4 regions of the Gordonia sp. DT30 genome follow, and region 4 is predicted to be linked to each of the others. Evidence: predicted binding sites of a transcription regulator. Region 4 holds the regulator's gene; each other region holds the start of a gene.

Region 1 (5,029 bases), on a different contig from region 4:
GCACTGGCGTGGCTGGGTGGTCTGACGCTGGCGACCGTGCTCGGCTGGGCCGCCGACTGGGCCGGATCGCGTGTCTCATACGACCTCGGCTTCACCCTGCTCAACACTGGGCAACATGCTGTGGCCGAGCGTCTTTCGCGCGTCCGATTGCCGTGGTTCGGTGCGCAGAACACCGCGACCGCGCGGCAGGCGATCGCCGCCACCGGACCGGACCTGGTCGGCGTCGTCATCTATCTGGTGGTGCCGCTGGTCGGTGCGGTCCTGTTGCCGACGGTCATCGCGCTCGCCTTGTTCGCCATCTCCTGGCAACTCGCACTCGTCGCTCTCGCCGGGGTGCCGCTCCTGCTCGGAGCGTTGTGGGGAACCGGCGCGATCAGTCGTCGTGCAGATCAGGCCGCCGACGAGGCGAACGCCGAACTCGGCGAGCGCGTCGTCGAATTCGCGCGCACCCAGCAGGCGCTACGGGTCGCCCGGCGTGCCGAACCCGCCCGCAGCCTGGCCGGTGACGCCGTGGCCCGACAGCACGGCACCATCGTCAAGCTGCTGCTGTTGCAGGTCCCCGGACAGCTGCTGTTCACGATCGCCGCACAACTCTCGCTCTTCGCCCTGGCGGCCACCGCCGCCTGGCTGACCGTCCGCGGCGACGTCTCGACCGCGCAGGCCGTCGCACTCATCGTGGTCGCCGTGCGGTATCTCGAACCGTTCGCCGCCCTCGGCGAACTCGCGGGCGGCCTCGAATCGGTACGCCTGACGTTGCGACGCATCCGCGCCGTCCTCGATGCGCCGGTTCTCGCGGAGGGGACGCGCACACAGCGGGCGCCGGCGACCGCGCCGCGGATCACGTTCGAGGGAGTCGGTTTCCATTACGGCGATCCGAGCGAACCGGTCCTCGAGGGTCTCGACCTGGTTATCGAGCCGGGCTCCGCCACCGCCATCGTCGGCCCGTCCGGCTCGGGCAAGTCCACGATCCTGCGCCTCATCGCCGGCCTGCTTCAGCCGACGTCGGGCCGTATCCTGTTCGACGACGTCGATGTCGCCGAACTCGACCACCCCTCGCGGCGCGCTCTCATCAGCATGGTGTTCCAGGAGCCGTACCTGATGGAGGGTTCCATCGCCGACAACGTCGCCGCCGGCGACCCGACCGCCGACACCGGCCGGTTGCAGCGGGCCACCGCCCTCGCACGTGTCGACGAGATCACCGATCGGCTCCACTCCGGTACGGATTCCGGTGTGGGTGAAGGGGGTTCGGTCCTCTCCGGTGGCGAACGCCAGCGCGTCAGCATCGCTCGCGCGCTGGTCAAGCCGGCCCCGGTCCTGCTCATCGACGAGGCCACCAGCGCTCTCGACAATGAGAACGAGCGGGCGGTCGTCGATGCCCTGTCGGCCGACGACCGTCCGCGTACCCGTCTCATCGTCGCCCATCGCCAAGCCGGCATCCGGCGCGCCGATCGCGTCATCGTGCTCGATCGTGGCTCCGTCGTCGAGGACGGCCGACCCGACGAATTGCTCGCCGCCGGTGGTCGTTTCGCGAAGTTCTGGGAGCACCAGAGCGCCGCGACCCGCTGGAAGCTCACCGACAGCGCCCGCTAGCACCGGTGCCGGCAGGTGAAAGCCCCGTGGCTGGGGCGGCGCCGTATGAAGTTCTCAACGAACGGTTGCGGTCCCGGCGTGCCGGGTGCAGGGTCGGAAAGTAGGTGTGGGAAACCCTTGTTTCAGGCTGTTGGTGTCAGGCGGCGTCGTCGAGGTGCAGGGTGCGTCGGTTGTAGGCGGGTAGGGGTCGTCGTCGAGGGTCGACACCGGCGGGCGGGATGAGCCAGGGATGCCGGTCGAAGCCCATCACGACATCCCAGCCTCTGTCGTGGACATCGTGATGGCACGCCGTGCACAGGAGGCAGCCGTTGTCGAGGTCGGTGGGTCCGCCGTCGACCCACGACACGAGGTGGTGCGCTTGGGTGCGCGAGGCGGCCGCACCACATTTGATGCAGCATTCGTCGCGGAGTAGCAATGCTTTTCGTTGTGCCGGGGTGAACAGACGCTTCTCGCGTCCGACATTCAACGGCACCTGGTCGCCGTCGACGATGACGACGGTGACCGACGCATCGCACCCCAGTGCTTTCGCGGTGGCGGGCGTGACCGATCCCATGAACTCCAACGCAGACAGCTTCGGTGTGTCGGCGGGGATGGTCAGCAATACCCCGCCGGTGGGTTTGCAGGACACGGTCTCGTCGGCAAGGCCTCGTTCGGCGAGTTCGAGGACCGTTTCGAAAGCATCGGCACGTCTACGATCGGCGGGACGCGGGTCGAGGGAGCCGTCGGGCTGCGGCTTTGGCGCGGACAAACTCTCGACGAGGCTGTGGAGTTTCTCCCCGGCGACCGCATCGAGGTTGGCGCGCACGTCGAGGCGGCCGTCGCTGGTCTTGTGGTAGCCGAGTTCGTTGACGGTCTTGTCTTCGGCGGCCGGCTTTCCGTCGGTGTCGTCCGCCAGGAGATTGCCGAGTTGGCGTGCGTGCTTACCGATTTCGGCGGGACTCATCCCGGCTAAGGCTTGGGAGACGAGGGCGCGGGTGTGGTCGCGACGCTCTTCGGGGGTGACGGGCTCGCCGGCGCGGGACTCGATGTGGCCGAGTCCGAGGACGACGGCGTCGGCGTGGTCGAGGAATATGGCACCGTCGACGGTATGTCTGCGCAAACCGTCGATATCCGTGGCGGTTCCGATGCGAACAAGTCGGCCGGCAACGGCGGGCGCGATTCCCATGGTGATCAACAGTTGTCGCACGGAACGGCCTTGGGGTGCGGTCATTTTGAGGCGGTCGAATTCGCCGGTCAACGTCGCAGCGAGGTGATCGACCTTGTTGCGCAAGGTGATCAGTTGCTGCATCGCCGCGAATGCTTCACGCGAGGTGAGGTCTGGACTGTAGGTGCGGTCGTCGAGTTGCGCGATGAGGTTCGCGTAGAGCTCTGCCGACAGAAAAACCGAAGGTGCGGTGACGTCGATCATGGAATCCCCCCCTGGATGATCATGCGATGGGTCCAGTCTAGCAGAAGATTTGTTCGACGCGCAAGTGTTCGACGATCAATCCACAAGGGCTGCAACCAGTTTCGTCCCACCAGTGAACAGTTGTCACAGCGGTGGACAGCAGCCACGCAGGCCAGCCGACAGCGCTCTCCCACACGCCGAGCGCGCCCATCTGGCACAGTGTCGATCGTGCAGCCCGATCCCGTCATCTACGAGATCAACACTTGGCCGTGGCTCCAACGCATCGGCCGGGAGCTCGGTCGGCCGGTCACGCTCGCCACGGTGCCCGACGAGGTCTGGGACGACGTCGCTCCCGGACCCGTCGACGCGATCTGGTTGATGGGGGTCTGGCAGCGCAGCCCCGCAGGCGTGGAGACCGCCCAGGCAGACGAGCCGCTCGTACACACCTTCCGCGCCGCCCTGCCGGATTTCACCCCCGACGATGTGGTCGGCTCGCCGTACTGCATCCGCGACTACACCGTCGACGATCACCTCGGCGGCGCTGCCGGTCTCGCCGCCGCGCGGGCCGCGTTGGCCGACCGCGGAATGGGGCTGATCCTGGACTTCGTGCCCAATCATCTGGCCACCGACCACGCCTGGACCACCGAACATCCCGAGCGGTTCGTGGGCGGCAGTGACGACGACCTTGCCGCGCACCGGGACGCGTTCGTGCGGGTCGGGCCCAACGTGCTCGCCAACGGCCGGGATCCGCACTTTCCGCCCTGGCGGGACGTGGTGCAGCTCGACGTGTTCCACCCCGATACCCGACGAGCAGCCATCGACACCCTGCGCAGGGTCGCCGACTTATGTGACGGCGTCCGGTGCGACATGGCGATGCTGGTGAGTACCGAGATCTTCGCGCGCACCTGGGCCGGAAGAGTCGGCGACGCGCCCACCGACGACTACTGGACCCAGGTCATCCCGGAGATCCGCCACACCCATCCGGAGTTCGTATTCATCGCCGAATCCTATTGGGGCACAGAACCGCAACTGCGAGTGCAGGGCTTCGACCACTGCTACGACAAGGCCTTCACCGACGCCCTCGAACATCACCCACGCGACGTTGCGCGCCTCATCCGCGACGACACCGACCCGACGGGCCGGCTCCGATTCATCGAGAACCATGACGAACCCCGTGCCCAGGCCGTCTTCGGCGACCGGCATCGGACCGCGGCCATCACCGCGCTCTCCCAGCCGGGCGCCCGCCTGATCCACGACGGCCAGGCCGACGGCCGTACCATCCGCCTGCCGGTGCAACTGCGCCGGGAACCCGACGAACCGCTCGACGCCGACTTGCGGCTGTTCTACCGCGCACTGCTGATCGTCCTGCAGCAGAGTCCGGTGCGCGGCGGCACGTTCGCCGCATGCGAGGTCCTCGGGTGGCCCGACCGGCCCGGCGGCCCCGGTCTGATCGCCTGGTCCTGGGCCGACGCCGAGCGGCGAGCGCTGTTCGTGGTCAACCTCGACGGCGACGAGGCCGTCGGACGCGTCCGCACCGAATGGCCGGAACTCGACGGCACCGTCGCGTCACTCACCGACCTCGTCACCGGCGATCGGTACGACCGGCCCGCCGTCCCCGACCCCGACATCTTCGTGCGGCTGCCGGCGTGGGGCGCCCACGTGCTGGACGTGCAGATCGATCTGTGATGTAGGCCACCGAGCGCGTGTACAGTCGTGCACACAGCGGGCGGAGGGAGACCGATGAATCTTTTGCGCTGGAGCAAGCGTCCAGCCGCGGACGTCAACGCCAAGAAACCGCAGGTCAACATTGTGCGGGGCCTCGTCGCACGGGCCACCACACCGCTGTTGCCCGACGACTACCTGCACCTGCTCAACCCGTTGTGGTCGGCGCGGGAACTGCGCGGCCGAATCCTGGGCGTGCAGAAGGAGACCGATGTCTCGGCGACCGTCACCATCAAGACCGGTTGGGGTTTCCCGTCGACCTACAAGGCCGGCCAGTACGTCGGCATCGGCCTTCAGGTCGGCGGCCGGTGGCACTGGCGCTCGTATTCG
Region 2 (5,029 bases), on a different contig from region 4:
TCGACGATGTGGTCCGCCACGAACCGATCCTCACCGAGCAGGCACGCGGGCGTGACCGTGACATCGTCACCCTGAGCGTGAACAGCCTTCTCTGCGACGGCGATACGTGCGTGCCGGCGCGTAACAAGATCCTCTTCTACCGGGACGAGTCGCATCTGACCGCGACCGCGGCGAAGGTCCTCGAACCGGAATTGACCCGGCAACTGGATCGTCGGCGCTTCGACTACAACGCCCGGTAGGGCGTCACTATGGAATTATCAAGGTACACAGCTACTTCCGTAGAAGTATGGTCAGGAGGCGGGTGTGATCAGGCGGCGAGTGTCAGGCGGCGGTTGTCAGGCGGCGCTGTCGAGGCGTAGGGTGCGCCGGTTGTAGGCCGGTAACGGTCGTCGTTTGGGGTCGACCGCGGCGGGTGGGATGAGCCACGGGTGACGATCGAAGCCGATGATCACGTCCCACCCACTATCGTGGACGTCGTGGTGGCAGCTGGTGCACAGGAGGCATCCGTTGTCGAGGTCGGTGGGGCCACCGTCAGCCCAATGCCGCAAATGGTGCGCCTGCGTGCGCGAGGCGGGCGCGCCGCACTTGATGCAGCATTTGTCCCGGAGTAGCAACGCTTTTCGCTGTGCCGGGGTGAACAGCCGCTTTTCGCGTCCGACGTTCAACGGCACTTCGTCGTCGTCGACGATGACCACGGTGACTCCGGCATCACAGCCCAGTGTTTTCGCGGTGGCGGGCGTGACCGATCCCATGAACTCGAGTGCGGAAAGCTTCGGTGTGTCGGCGGGGATCGTCAACAGCACCCCACCGGTCGGCTTGCAGGACACGGTCTCGTCGGCAAGACCCTTCTGGGCAAGTTCGAGGATGGTTTCGAGAGCATCAGCACGTTTCCGTTCGACCGGCCGCGGATCGTGCGAGCCGTCGGGTTGAGGCTTTGGCGCGGACAGTGTTTCGACGAGGCTGTGGAGTTTCTCCCCGGCGACCGCATCGAGATTCGCGCGCACGTCGAGCCGGCCGTCGCTGGTTTTGTGGTAGCCGAGTTCGTTGACGGTCTTGTCTTCGGCGGCAGGCGTACCGCCGGTGTCATCGGCAAGAATGTTGCCGAGTTGGTGTGCGTGCTTGCCGATTTCGGCGGGACTCATCCCGGACAGTGCTTGGGAGACGAGGGCGCGGGTGTGGTCGCGGCGTTGCTCGGGGGTGACGGGTTCGCCGGCGCGGGAGGCGATGTGGGTGAGTCCGCGGACGATGGCGTCGGCGTGGTCGAGGGACACTGACCCGTAGGCGCTGTGCTTATGGAGTCCGTCGATGTTGTCGGTGGTGCCGATGCGAACGAGCCGGCCCGCGACGGCCGGGGCGAATCCCATGGAGATCAACAGTTCTCGCACCGATCGGCCTTGGGGTGCGGTCATGTTGAGGCGGTCGAACTCGCCGGTCAGTTTCGCCGCGTAGTGATCGAGCATGTTGCGCAACGTGTTCAGTTGCTGCATCGCGGCGAACGCTTCACGTGAGGTGAGGTCTGGACTGTAAGCACGGTCGTCGAGTTGGGCGATGAGGTGCCCGTACAGTTCGGCGGAAAGAGTGGTGGCGTCGATCATGGATTCCCCCCTGGATGATCTTGCGATAAGTCCAGTGTAGCAGAAAATTTGTTCGACGCGCAAGTGTTCGACGAGTTATTAGCAAGGGCGACAAACACTTTCGTCACTTCAGTGAACAGATATCGCAAATCCTCGCGGACAGCGCTCGCCGCTACCGGAGTCCCAAGCCGGCGACGCCGGCACGGAAGGCGGCGGTACTTGCCGGAGTCGAGTTGAAGCGCCAGTCGCGTTCTTTGTCCATCTGGAACCAGACGAAACCTTCGACGCGTGACTGACTTTGGATGAGGGTGAAGAAGTCTCGAATCCAGCCGGCCTTGTCCTCGGGGGAGGGGCCGTCGGCGGAGGCGACCTCGGTGACGAGGATGGGGTGTGTGCCGTCGATCTCGCGCAGCGCGTCGAGGCTCGGCGCAAAGAGGTCGGTCGCCGCCTGCCAGTGGTGGCCGGGCTGCTCGCCCCAGTTGTATCCGTCCAGCCCGAGTACGTCGACGAGGTCGGAACCGGGATAGGCATCGGCGAACGGATTGGTACCGGGAGTGAGAACGTTTGGCGCCCAGACGAACTGCACCGAAGGTATGCGGGCCTCGTGCATGACCGAGTGCATCCGCGCCCAGGCGGCGCGATAGTCGGCGGCCGTGTTGCCGTTGACGCCGATCGACCACGGATACCAGGTGCCGTTCATCTCCTGCGCGAACCGCAACAGCACCGGTTTGCCCCACGACGCGAGACCGTCTGCCCAGCTGGCGAATTGGGTGTCGAACGCACCCGCGGCGATGCGCGCGAGGGAGTGGTCGGGCTGGTCGACGCCGCCGTCGGGTCGCCACGGCTCCAGGGTGAGCAGTGGTGTCGCGCCGGTGGTGGCGATCGCGTCGAGTTCTGCGGTCGGCACCGGGTCGCCGATCGCGGCAAAGCGGTGCACGTATTTCGGGGGTGCGCCGGCCAGGGTGGCGAGTTGCTGCAGCGGTGAACGGGTCGACCCCGCGGCGGGCAGCACCGACGGGATGAACGCACCCCACGGTCGTAGTGCCGGTGGCGGCGTCGCCGGTGCGGGTGTCACCTGCCGGTCCGACGCGCATGCGGCCACCAATCCGACCGTGCCGAGCGCCCCCAGCCGCAGGAGATCACGTCGTCGGATGCCGCGCGACAGCGAGCGCGGCGGTCGGTCAGGCGAGTCCACCCGGTCATGCTATTCGGCGGTCGGCCTGTCGTCGGTTTGCCTGCGCGTCAAACGTCGTTGCGGGTGGGCGCTCGTCGATACGCGCGGGTACACGCCCAGAAGGCGATCCAGAGGGCGACGAGCGACAGCAGATCCGATTCGGTGATCCCGTGCCGGTCGGTGATGCGGATCATCGTCGACCCTTCCAGCGGCTTGTTCCAGATCACCCACGCAATACCGACGACGATGAGTACCAATGCCGCCCGCCCACTCGGCCGGAGCAGTGTCCACAGCCCGCATGCGAAGAGCAGATTCAGCAAGACGAGGGCGTGGAACAGATCGGGTGCGCGCATGGTGGACAAGTTTGTCCGGTGAGTCGCGGGCACACCATTGGACGCGAATCTTCCCGGTTCCCACCATTGCCTTCCCGCCCGGCACGTGTCACTGTCGCTGGCACATAGCGCCAACACCGAGGAGTGTCATGACCAGTACGCCCGACGACCCCGGCCGCCCACCGAATCCGGATGAGGATCCGCAGAATCCGGGGTATGCGCCGCCGGGCGGCGGATACGTTCCCCCGCAGGGCTGGCAGGGCCCGCCGCCGAACGCGGTTCCCGGGTACGCCCCGCCACCGCCGCAACTCGAGATCGGCGTCGCCCTGACCTACGGCTGGAACAAGTACAAGGCCAACGCAGGCAACTGGATTCTGTTCACGCTCATCACTTTTGTCGTCGTCGGTCTGATCAACGGTGCAGTGCGCGGATTCCACTACGATTCGGTCTTCAACGGACAGAGCATCGTCGCGTCGCTGGTGTCGGGGATCTTGAGCGTGCTCGTGGAGGCCGCGTTCACCCGCGGAGCGCTCAATGAACTCGACGGACGGAAACCAGCCTTCGGCGACTTCTTCAACTGGAACAACCTCGCACAGGTGTTCCTCGCGGCGATCCTCGTGTGGGCCATCACGACCATCGGCTTCATCCTGATCATCATCCCGGGCCTCATCGCGACGTTCTTGCTCTGGTACACCTTGGCTTTCGCGATCGACCGTGACCTCTCGGCCACCGACGCCATCAAGGGGAGCTTCGAGTTGACGTCGAAGAACGTCGGCACCCTGCTGTTGCTGGCGATCGTCGTGGTGCTGCTGAACATCGTCGGCGCGGTGCTGTGCCTCGTCGGGCTGCTGGTGACCGGGCCCGTCACGCTGATCGCGTCCACCTACGCCTACCGCGTGCTCTCCGGCGGGGTGGTGAGTCCGGCGCAGTAGCGGGGCACCCGAATTCGGTAGCGCCCGCCCATCCCCCGATCGGGGGAGGCGGAGATCCACCGGCAAGACCGCCGGTCGGCGGAGTCCGCATCGTGCCCGTCGGGGGCAGAGTCGGTGGTGTCAGAGAACACCGCAGCCCAAGCCCCACAACGGGACCCGGACTCCGCCAGATCAGGAGCACGCCATGACCATCTCGAAGAGCACCAAGAACCGCACCGTCGCCGTTCTCGCCGGCACCGGAATCGCGGCCGCACTCGCCGTCGCCGGCGCCGGGCTCGCCTCCGCCGGCACGGTTCCGGTCACCCACCCCGGCGAGCCGACGGTCGCGATGACCCTGACCAACCACACCGACCGCACCGAATGGCTGGCCGGTGCCAATCCCGGTACCGGGCAGTGGGTGCAGGCGCCGCACCTGTCGCTGGCCCCGGGCGCCTCGGAGACCATCGTGTCGAATGCGCCGTCGAGCCCTTACGAGACCGTCTTCGTCAACTACCGGGTCGGCGCCTTCGGTCCGACGGCCACCTACAACATCGAGAATGTGCGCGGCGACGTCAACACCGACATGACCGGCCTCTCGGGCGGTCACTACTTCATCGACGCCCACATCGACACCGGATACCCGAACGTCAACGTCGGCTACGACCTGTGGTGAGTGCCGGGTCGACCGCCGTCCGCCTCGCCGATGCTGCGCTCATCGGCGTGGTCGAAAGTGGTGCGGCACTACGTAACTCGCGTCGATCGCTCCTGGGTGTCGGTCCTGTCGCCAGCCCCGACACCTCGAACTCGACATCCTGATCGTCGAGGCCGCAGGTCAGAGTTGATCGGCTGTGCGGCCCTACCGACCCGATGCCCGCCCGTTTTCAGTCATTCCCGAAGTAGCAAATCGGCAAAACCCCAGGTCGTCGGCCGCCGGTACTTTGCGGAATGACTGAAAATGGGCGTTACTGGTCGATGGTGGCTCGCAGGCGTAGCGTCGGGATCAAGGTCCAGCCCGGAGCCGCCCGAGGTCGGACGATG
Region 3 (5,029 bases), on a different contig from region 4:
CTGGGCTGCCCGCAGCCCGCAGGACCGTGCCAAGGTGATCGACCGGTTCTCTGAGTTGGTACACCGAAATGCGGTGTCGCTCATGGACATCGCACAGGCCGAGACGGGTAAGGCCCGCGCGTACGCCCAAGAAGAGGTCATCGACGTCGCGCTGTCCGCGCGGTACTACGCCGCCAACGGCCCCAAGCTGCTCGCCGATCGCAAGGTGAAGGGCATCCTCCCGGGTGCCACCAAGGTGCGGGTGCGGTATCAGCCCAAGGGTGTCATCGGCGTCATCAGTCCGTGGAACTACCCGCTGACGCTCGCGGTCTCCGACGCGGTCGCGGCGCTGCTCGCGGGCAACGGCGTCGTCATCAAGCCGGACAGCCAGACGCCGTATTGTGCACTGGCCCTCGCCGAACTCCTCTACGAGGCGGGCCTGCCGCCGGAGCTGTACGCGGTGGTGCCCGGACCGGGCAGCGTCGTCGGGCAGGCGATCGTCGCGACCACCGACTATGTGATGTTCACCGGATCGTCGGCGACCGGCGCCACCCTGGCCGAGCAGGCCGGCCGACGGCTGATCGGATTCTCGGCCGAACTCGGCGGCAAGAACCCGATGATCGTGACCGCCGGCGCCGACATCGACCGGACCGTCGAGGGCGCTGCCCGCGCCTGTTACTCGAACTCGGGCCAGTTGTGCATCTCGATCGAACGGCTTTACGTCGATGCCGCCATCGCCGACGAGTTCATCGAGAAATTCGGCGCGTTTGTCCGCAAGATGCGCCTGAGCGCCTCCTACGACTTCAACGCCGACATGGGCTCGCTGGCATCGGCGGCCCAGGTCGACGCGGCGCAGGCGCACGTCGACGACGCGGTGGCCAAGGGTGCCACGGTGGTCGCCGGCGGTAAGCGCCGTGCAGATCTCGGGCCGTTCTTCTTCGAGCCGACCGTGCTCACCGGCGTCACCGACGCGATGGAGTGCTTCGCCGACGAGACCTTCGGGCCGGTGGTGTCGGTGTATCCCGTCGACTCCGTCGACGAGGCGATCAAACTCGCCAACGACACCGCATACGGGCTGAACGCGAGCGTCTGGGCCGGCAGCAGCGAAGAGGCGCAGCGCATCGCGGAGAAGCTGCGCGCCGGCACCGTCAACATCAACGAGGGCTACGCCGCGGCATGGGCGTCGACGGCGGCCCCGATGGGCGGCATGGGCATCTCGGGTGTCGGTCGCAGGCACGGCGAGGAGGGGCTGCTCAAATACACCGAGTCGCAGACCATCGCCGAGCAGCGGTTCATCGGTATCGATCGCGCCCCCGGCATCCCGCGGGGCCTCTACCGCGCGGCGAGCCCGTACGCGATGCGTGCCCTGAAGTATCTGCCCGGCCGCTGACGGGCCCTGGCGGAGAGTTCAGCGGGCGGCCCAGCCGTTGGCTTTGCCGGCGAGCGCCCACTCGCGGTCCCAGAGCGCGTCATGGGTGCGGGTGACGCGACGTCGCACGAGGCCGGTCGCGATGATGACAAGGGTGAGTACCGCCAGCCACGTCAGTCCACCGACCCAGACCGCGCCCAGCACACGTTCGGTGACGCCGGGATGGTTGTGCAGGCGGGTGCCGTCCGCAGTGGTCCAGGCGTCGAGGACGGCGCCGGTCTTGGTGCCGTCGGCCACCGACATGGTGTCGGTATGGCGACCCGAGGAGGTGCGCCAGGCGAGGGTCGCAGTGGTTCCCACGGCGGTGGCTCCAGGGTCGGTGACGTGGACGACCGTGGCGCTGATCGGGATCGCGTCGTCCGCCCGGGCGGTGACGGCCCGGTAGGTGGCGTTGCCCGCCCACACGCATAGCGGAATGGCCAGCAACACCAGGGCCACCGAAATCACCGCCGCGGTGGCGAACATTCGATCGCCGCGCCGCATCAACGCATTGTGCGACCACGGCAGGTACGCGTCCCGGCGCCGATACGCCGTCCGATCGTCCATCACAGTCCTCGCGATCCCCAAACCTGTTCACCATCCAGAATTCGCCTGTCGGGCCGTTTTGACAAACTCGATCCCCGGTCCAGGGCCGAACTGTGAGTAACGAAACACCGCGCAGAGCGGTCATCGAGCCGCAACAGCCGCGACCGATCGGTCGAGGCTGTTGCGGTGTATGGCGAGTTGCCCGGTCAGCCCATCGTGTAATGGAAGGTGATGGGGTAGCCGGCGTCGCTGTGTCCGGCGATCTCGATCTGCGCGAATCCGCGCATGGCCGCCAGCCCGCCGGTGCCCAGGTTCTCGACGATGTCGAGCCGCTCGTAGACCCCGGTCGCATTGTGGAAGCCGTTGTGGCGCAGCACCAGCGTGCCCTCGTGGCCGTCGATGGAGCCCTCGAATGCCTCGAATCCGAAGGTGGGTGCATCGCCTTCGGCGTTATAGGCGAGCAGGTAGGACAGGCGGCCGGTACCGGAGACGTCGCCGTCATAGCTGTAGGTGACGTCGGCGCGAGCGAAGCCGTGCGTCGGGTAATCCTTTCCGCTGATCTCGACGGTGTGGTCGTCGGCGAGGTAGATCGTTTCCTCTTCCCAGGAGGCGACCTGGAAAGTCGCTGCGACGGTGTGGGTTTGGATGTCGGGAGTGGCATTCATGAACCCAGCCTGCCCGTGGCGGGCGGGGGTGTCTTGGAGAAACGCGACAGCCCGTCCATACCCACGAAACTTGTCAAAAGTATTTTCGATCGATGGTTGCCATGCGGATAGATCGGGCGTAGACTCGAACGCACCAGCGACGAACTGATGTTTGATCGCTTCACTGGGGGGTGACAATGAGCGCAACCGATTCGACTGGTGGTCCGGGAACCAGCGTCGAAGACAAGGTTGCGCAATTGCACGCCCTCATCGATGATCTGGCGAAGACGGATCTGTCGCCGTGTTCGGATGAGACACTGTTGGAGGTCGCGGCAGCCAATGAACGCGCGATCAACCGGTTGACGTTTCAGGGTGACCGGCAGATCGTCGAGCTATCCGACCGGAATGCGGAGCGCCGGTTCGGGTTTCGATCGGTGACCGACATGATGGTCGTCGGGTTGCGGGTGTCGGAGCCGATGCGCCGCCGCAAGCAGATGACCGCCACCGCCACCTATCACGGGTTGACCGGTGAACCCCTCGCCCCGAAGTACCCCACGTTGGCGCAGGCGTTCGCCGAGGGGGCGGTCGGGCCCGCACATTCGCGGGTGGTGATCGACGTCCTCGACGACATCCCGCACCAGGTCGACCACGACATCAAGGTCAACGCCGAAAAGCAGATGGCCGACTACGCGCGCGTGCACACCCCCGCCGAGTTGACCACGATCGGCGCCCGCCTCATGGCACACCTCGACCCCGACGGCGAGTTGACCGACGACACCGACCGGCAGCAGAAACGCCAAGTGTTCCTCGGCCGCCAAGACACCCAGCAAATGTCGAAGATGACCGGCAAAATGACCCCGGAATGCCGCGCCGACCAAGAAGCCGTCTGGGCGGTATGGGCCGCACCCGGCATGAACAACCCCGACGACCCCGACTCACCGTCGGGTTCCGTCGAAGACGCCGACCCCGAAAAATTGGCGGCCGCCGCCGACCGCGACACCCGCAGCCAAGCCCAACGCAACCATGATGCGATGCAGGCCGTGTACAAACTGGCCCTGACGTCGGGGGAACTCGGCGAATCGCACCGCGGCCTACCGGTGCAGCTGATCATCAAAGCCGACCTGACCGACCTGATCAACGAAACCGGCCACGGCGTGACCGCCACCAACAGCCTGCTGCCCATCACCGACGTCATCCGGTTGGCGGCCGACGCGCAACCCTGGTTGGCGGTGTTCGGTGAGCACACCACCGTGCCCCTGTATTTGGGTCGCGCCCGGCTGGCGAGCCGCGGACAACGCATCGCCCTGTTCGCCAAACCCGACGGCCAAGTGTGCTCACACCCCGGATGTTCGCAACCGGCCGCGCATTCGGAAATCCACCACGCCACCCTCGATTATGCGAAGGGCGGGTTGACCAACATCGACGACCTCGCCCCGGCGTGCCCGAAACACAATCGGATGGTCGGCGACCGGCTTGGCCAGTACACCACCGGCATCTACCGCGACGGACCCCTCGCCGGCCGGTGTTGGTGGCGCCGCAACGCCGCACCCGGCGCCCCACCGCACCCGAAACGCGTCAACAAACTGCCCGACGTCGGGCCCGACTTCACTGCCGGGCTCGCGAGGGTGCGTGCCCAAATACACGCGCAACCATCCGACCCACCCGACGCGGGTAATCCGTTGCCGGACAGCAGTACCGGTATATTCACCGGTCCGATCGCCTCGGACCGGAGCTGCTTGGTGGGCTTGGCGCCCGGTGACAAGATCCTGCGCACCACCGTCGGCACCGCGACCGGCAGCTACGACATCGTCGAGATCATCACCCACGATGATGACGCGCTCGACCCGGCAGATCGGTAGAGCATTGTCGCGCGTCGGTCGCGGGCGGCAGGCCATCATCGGTGCTGCCGACGCGCTGCCGTTCCGGGTGTCGCGAATACTTCCACCCGCCGACCTCGCGTACTGGGTCGACTACACGTGGATCGTGCGCTGGACGGTCACCGAGCCGCATGTGCAGCAGGTGATTCCACAGCCGGTCGTGCACATGGCGGCCGAGGCCGACCGGATGTGGGTACATGGGGTCGGGGAGAACAGCTTTGCGCGCACGCTCGCCGGTGATGGCCAGGTGGTCGGCGTTGCCTTCCGCGCGGGCGGTTTCCGCGGGTTCCTCGACGGACCGGTGAGTGCACTGACCCGCTCGGTGCGCACCGTCGGCGACGCGCTCGGCGTCGACGATCGCCCTCTCGCGTCCCGGCTGCTCGATCCCGATCGCGGTGACGACGATCTGGCCGCGATCGTCACCGGTTGGCTCCGCGACCTCGGTCCGGTTGTCGACCCGGCGATCGACGAAGTCGCGTCGCTGGTCGAGGCTGCTGAACACGACGCGGAGATCACCCGAGCCGAACAACTCGCCCACCGGGGTGGCGTGAGCCTGCGAACCCTGCAACGCCAGT
Region 4 (5,029 bases):
TCGCGATGCCGTCAACGAGCAGGCGCATTGGATGGTCGAGGAATTGCGCGTGAGTTTGTTCGCCCAGCGCCTCGGAACCCGATATCCGATCTCGGAGAAGAGGGCGCTACGAGCCCTGGACCGGCTCGGCTGAGACGACCCCGCCGGCGGATTCGGAGCGGCCATGGGTGAGGTTGCCCTGCAGGTCGTCGATCTCGCGCTGGAAGTCCTCGAGCGAATCGAAGGAACGATAAACCGACGCGAAGCGCAGATATGCCACTTCGTCGAGGTCGCGCAGCGGTTGCAGGATCGCCAGCCCGACCTCGTTGCTGGGAATCTCGGCAGCTCCGGAGGCCCGCACCGTCTCCTCGACCTGCTGGGCGAGCTGGGCGAGATCGTCTTCGTCGACCTGCCGGCCCTGACACGCGCGGCGCACCCCGCGCATCACCTTCTCGCGACTGAACGGCTCGGTCACGCCGTTGCGCTTGACCACCGCGAGCACGGCGGTCTCCACAGTCGAGAAACGGCGGCCGCAGGCACTGCATGAGCGGCGCCGGCGGATGGCCTGTCCTTCATCGGCGACACGGGAGTCGATGACCTTGGTGTCGTCATTCCTGCAGAACGGGCAGCGCATGCACCTAGGATACCGCCCGCCACCGCACCGACTTCTCGCGTCACCGGTAGGCCGGCGCGAGCAGCGACTGCCCTGCCTGCACGGCACTGCCGGACATGTCGTTGAGTTCGACGATCTTCTCGATCACCGACTGCCGGGGCATGTCGGGCGCCACCCGCGCCGCGATGGCGTTCAGCGATTCCCCGGCGCGCACATGGACCACCTGGGTGGCGATCGGCGCCGGCCGTGCCGACCCCCGCTGGGCCGATTCCTGATAGTCCGAACCGGCGACGGCGACCAGCCACACCAGTAGCGCCAGTGCCACGCCGGTCAGCACGGCCACCAGTGCGCCGGTCCGGCGAGACCTGTGGCCACCCGGATCACCCGTTCCGGCCAGGTGATGTGATCCGGCCGGTGACGTGCACCAGGTGCCGTCGGCGCCCGGTATCCGCCGGGAGACCGGGCGGATCGGCCGCCGGTCGGCGGGACGACTCACGGCCGAGGAACGCCGGGGGGCGCGGCGAGGATCGAGCGGCCGCTGTTCGCGGGGACGGGCGCGCGGAACCGGGTTGGTCGCGCCGGCGCGGGTCTGGCCGGTGAAGGTCTGGTCGGTACGGGTCCGGCCGACGCGGGTCTGGTCGGTCGACAAAAGGGTGCTATGCATGGTCTCTTCCTGTCTCGATCACACATTCGATGAACGGATGTTCGAGTTGTACCACCCCCCTCCGACAATTTCTCCACAACACGTCGAACAGACGTTTGAGGATGTCCGAAACCTCGGCTATTCTGACCGGTGATCAGCTCGACCACAGGCCCGCGACAGGTGTGCACGTCACCTACCGGCCCACGGCCGGGGTGGCACGCACCCGATCGAAAGGACTCGAATCCCGATGAGTGAGAAGAAGGACCGTTCGTCGCGGCCGGCCGAGGCGGCCGATCCGGAGTCGGCCACCACAGAGTCGAGCACCGATGACGCCGCGACGGCGGCGACACCGCAGGTTGATGACGCGGCGGCCGCCCCGCGGCGGCCCATCGTGCCGAGGGGTTTCGAGGCACCGCTCACGCCACGTCAGCAGGGAGTGCTCGACGTCATCCGCAAATCGGTTCGCGAGCGGGGATATCCGCCGAGCATCCGCGAGATCGGTGATGCCGTCGGGCTCGCCTCGACCTCGTCGGTCGCGCATCAATTGCGCACGCTGGAACGCAAGGGACTGCTCAAGCGCGACGCCAACCGGCCGCGCGCGGTCAACGTGCGCGACGCCGACCCGACGCCCACCGATGACAATCCGAACTCGGAGAACCTGCCCACCCCGACCTTCGTCCCGGTGCTCGGCCGCATCGCGGCGGGCGGCCCGATCCTGGCCGAGGAGGCCGTCGAAGACGTCTTCCCCCTGCCTCGCGAACTCGTCGGTGAAGGTTCCCTCTTCATGCTGCGGGTGGTCGGCGAGTCGATGGTCGACGCCGCGATCTGCGACGGCGACTGGGTGGTCGTGCGCCAGCAGAACGTGGCCGACAACGGTGACATCGTCGCCGCCATGATCGAAGGCGAGGCAACGGTCAAGACGTTCAAGCGCAAGGACGGCCACGTCTGGCTGATGCCGCACAACGAGTTGTTCGAGCCGATCCCCGGTGACGAGGCCGCCATCCTCGGCAAGGTCGTCACCGTCATGCGCCGGATCTGAGCGCAGGCGCTGATCAGCTGCGCGGTGTGTCAACCACGTTTCTCACACCGCGCAGTTAACAACGCAACGCCTCGCGGGCCGCGGCGCGAGCCGCACCCGGTGCAGCGGTGGCCACCGCCGCCGTGGCCGCGGCGCGGCATCGATCGAGGTCGACCTCGGCGAGTTTCGCGCCCACCGCGGCCGCGGCGGCGGGTGCACTCGACAACGATGTGACCCCGAGTCCGACGAGGACACAGGCGAGCAGCGGATCGGCCGCCGCCTCACCGCACACGCCCACCGGGGTGCCGGTGCGCGAACCCGCCTCGGCGACCATCGCGATGAGAGCGAGGACCGACGGCTGCCACGGATCGGTCAACTCGGCGAGCTCGGCCGACATCCGGTCGGCAGCCATCGTGTATTGCGTCAGGTCGTTGGTGCCGATCGAGACGAAGTCCACCTCGGCCACAATCGCCGGCGCAAGTATCGCTGCCGACGGGATCTCGATCATCACTCCGGCCACCAGACCCCGTCGGCGTACTTGCGCGGCGAATTCGGCCGCCTCGGCGGCCGAGGCGATCATCGGCGCCATCACCCATGGCGTGCTGCCGGTTTCCTCGGCGGCGCGCGCGATCGCATCGAGTTGTCCGGCCCGGATCTCGGGGTGTGTCGCCGCGATGCGGTTGCCGCGCACACCGAGTGCGGGATTCGCCTCGGTCCCGTGGTCGACGAATTTCAGCGGCTTGTCCGACCCCGCATCCAGGGTGCGGATCACCATCTTCTTGCCTCCGAAGGCCTCGATGACCTCCCGGTAGAGTGCCGCCTGTTCGTCGAGGGACGGTTCGTCCGGGCGATCGAGGAAGGCCAGTTCGGTACGGAACAACCCGACTCCTTCTACCGGGGACGCGGTGGCCGCACGGGCCGAGACGCCATCGGCGACATTCGCCAAGATCGCGACCTCGTGGCCGTCGGCGGTGTGACCAGGCCCGGTCCAGCCCGCAATCGCCTCCACCTCCCGGCGGCTCTGCTCCACATCGGCTCGCGCTCGGTCCGGATCCGGTTCCACCACAATCGTTCCCGCGGCCCCGTCGACCAGCACCGCGGTACCCGCGGAGACGACGTCGAGTTCGGCAACAGCCACCACACACGGAATCCCGAGTTGCCGGGCGATGATCGCGGTGTGACTGGTCGGTCCGCCCAGTCGGGTCGCCAGCGCGGTGATCAACTCCGGGTCCAGGCCGGCGGTGTCGGCGGGCGCGAGGTCGTCGGCGAAGAGGACCGACGGTTCGTCGGGCACCGGGACCCCCGGTTCGGGCTGCCCGAGCACCTCGGCGACGACGCGGTCACGCACATCGTTGAGGTCGGTGACGCGTTCGGCCATCAGTCCGCCGAGTTTGGTGAACATCGCCGCGAACTGCTCGGTTGCGGCGACGGCGGCGGCGGGCGCGGGCGTGCCCGTGCCGATCAGCTTCGACACCGCACCGATCCAGCCGCGGTCCTCGGCGAGTCCGGCCGTGGCGATCAGGACCTCGGCGGCGGCCCCGGACGCGTGTGAGGCACGCTCGCGCAAACGGGCCGCCACCACCCCGGCGGCGGCGACGAAGCGGGAGAGTTCGGCATCGCGCTCCGCCTCCGAAACCGGTGGCGGCGCCACCTCGGTGGCCTCGACGGTCATCCGTCGGCCCGGCCGCACCACCGGACCGTAGGCCTTGCCGCCGACGACCGGCGTCCCGCCCAGTTCACGCCCGCCAAGTTCTCGCCCGGCGTGCGGGTTGTCTTCCCGTATCTGCTGGTTCACGACTTTGGCCCTTCTCGTCGTCTAGCTCTGGTCGTCGACCGCGGCCGGGCTGTGAATCAGGCGTCCGCGAAGCCGTCCTGTGATCGAAGTTACAAGAATTCCTTGACTTGTCAACACACTCAAGCGTAAACACAGATATATCAACATCGATAGCCACAGAAACCAACATGCGGTGTCGGTGGACAGACCGATCGGAGAGACGTGTACGCGGAAGAACGACAGCAGGCGATCGCCGAGCTGGTCCGCTCGAATGGGCGCGCATCGGTGAACGCACTCGCCGACCGGTTCGAGGTCACCAGCGAAACGGTGCGCCGGGACCTGGCGGGTCTCGAGCGCGCCGGCCACCTCCAGCGCGTCCACGGTGGCGCGGTTCGACCGGGGCTCATCGCGATCGTGGATGAACAAGGCATCGATGAACGCGAGGCCACACACATCGATCAGAAGGCGGCCATCGGGCGGGCGGCGATCCGATTCCTTCCCGGCGACGGCGGATCGGTGGCCCTCGACGCCGGTACGACCACCTATCAGGCCGCCCTCAACCTGCCCGCCGATCGCCGACTGAGCGTGGTGACGAGCAGCCTGCCGCTGGCGACATTGCTGTGCGGACACGCAGCGGTCACCTTGCACCTGGCCGGCGGCCGCGTGCGACGGCTCACCCAGGCGGCGGTCGGCGCCGAAACCGTTGCCCGCCTGGAGCAGTTCCGCGTATCGGTCGCCTTCATCGGCACCAACGGCATCAGCGAGGGCGCGGGATTGTCGACTCCCGATCCGGATGAGGCCGCGGTCAAGTCGGCCCTGGTGCATTCGGCCCAGCGGGTGGTCGTACTCGCCGACTCGTCGAAGATGAACCGGGAGGATTTCGCCGGCTTCGCCGCCCTCGACGACGTCGACGTCCTCATCACCGATGCCGGTATCGACCCCGCCTTCTCGGCGGTCCTGTCCGCGCGCGGTATCGAGGTCGTGATCGCATGATCCTCACCC

Evidence for each region. Region 4 encodes LexA, which represses DNA repair genes until DNA is damaged. Its sites were predicted from a motif close to CGAACANNTGTTCG; they were not measured.
Region 1: the regulator LexA is predicted to act here: its motif matches at 3,041-3,054, upstream of ACLQ3C_RS12675 (DUF222 domain-containing protein).
Region 2: the regulator LexA is predicted to act here: its motif matches at 1,637-1,650, upstream of ACLQ3C_RS11995 (DUF222 domain-containing protein).
Region 3: the regulator LexA is predicted to act here: its motif matches at 2,739-2,752, upstream of ACLQ3C_RS05585 (DUF222 domain-containing protein).

Annotation. Positions count from the first base shown of each region.
Region 1 is NZ_JBNCLY010000011.1:129,438-134,466, forward strand. Features, by position in the region: gene ACLQ3C_RS12670 (ABC transporter ATP-binding protein) at 1-1,590, shown strand, start outside; gene ACLQ3C_RS12675 (DUF222 domain-containing protein) at 1,727-2,998, opposite strand; gene ACLQ3C_RS12680 (alpha-amylase family glycosyl hydrolase) at 3,206-4,663, shown strand; gene ACLQ3C_RS12685 (ferredoxin reductase) at 4,718-5,029, shown strand, end outside.
Region 2 is NZ_JBNCLY010000010.1:140,663-145,691, forward strand. Features, by position in the region: gene ACLQ3C_RS11990 (acyltransferase family protein) at 1-239, shown strand, start outside; gene ACLQ3C_RS11995 (DUF222 domain-containing protein) at 336-1,595, opposite strand; gene ACLQ3C_RS12000 (glycoside hydrolase family 26 protein) at 1,747-2,769, opposite strand; gene ACLQ3C_RS12005 (hypothetical protein) at 2,817-3,101, opposite strand; gene ACLQ3C_RS12010 (hypothetical protein) at 3,230-4,012, shown strand; gene ACLQ3C_RS12015 (hypothetical protein) at 4,197-4,664, shown strand.
Region 3 is NZ_JBNCLY010000004.1:56,768-61,796, reverse strand. Features, by position in the region: gene ACLQ3C_RS05600 (succinic semialdehyde dehydrogenase) at 1-1,369, shown strand, start outside; gene ACLQ3C_RS05595 (Rv1733c family protein) at 1,388-1,954, opposite strand; gene ACLQ3C_RS05590 (DUF3224 domain-containing protein) at 2,140-2,598, opposite strand; gene ACLQ3C_RS05585 (DUF222 domain-containing protein) at 2,775-4,436, shown strand; gene ACLQ3C_RS05580 (helix-turn-helix domain-containing protein) at 4,405-5,029, shown strand, end outside.
Region 4 is NZ_JBNCLY010000002.1:299,784-304,812, reverse strand. Features, by position in the region: gene hrpA (ATP-dependent RNA helicase HrpA) at 1-133, shown strand, start outside; gene nrdR (transcriptional regulator NrdR) at 107-613, opposite strand; gene ACLQ3C_RS03385 (LysM peptidoglycan-binding domain-containing protein) at 654-1,256, opposite strand; gene lexA (transcriptional repressor LexA) at 1,624-2,274, shown strand; gene ACLQ3C_RS03375 (phosphoenolpyruvate--protein phosphotransferase) at 2,330-4,048, opposite strand; gene ACLQ3C_RS03370 (DeoR/GlpR family DNA-binding transcription regulator) at 4,250-5,020, shown strand; gene ACLQ3C_RS03365 (1-phosphofructokinase family hexose kinase) at 5,017-5,029, shown strand, end outside.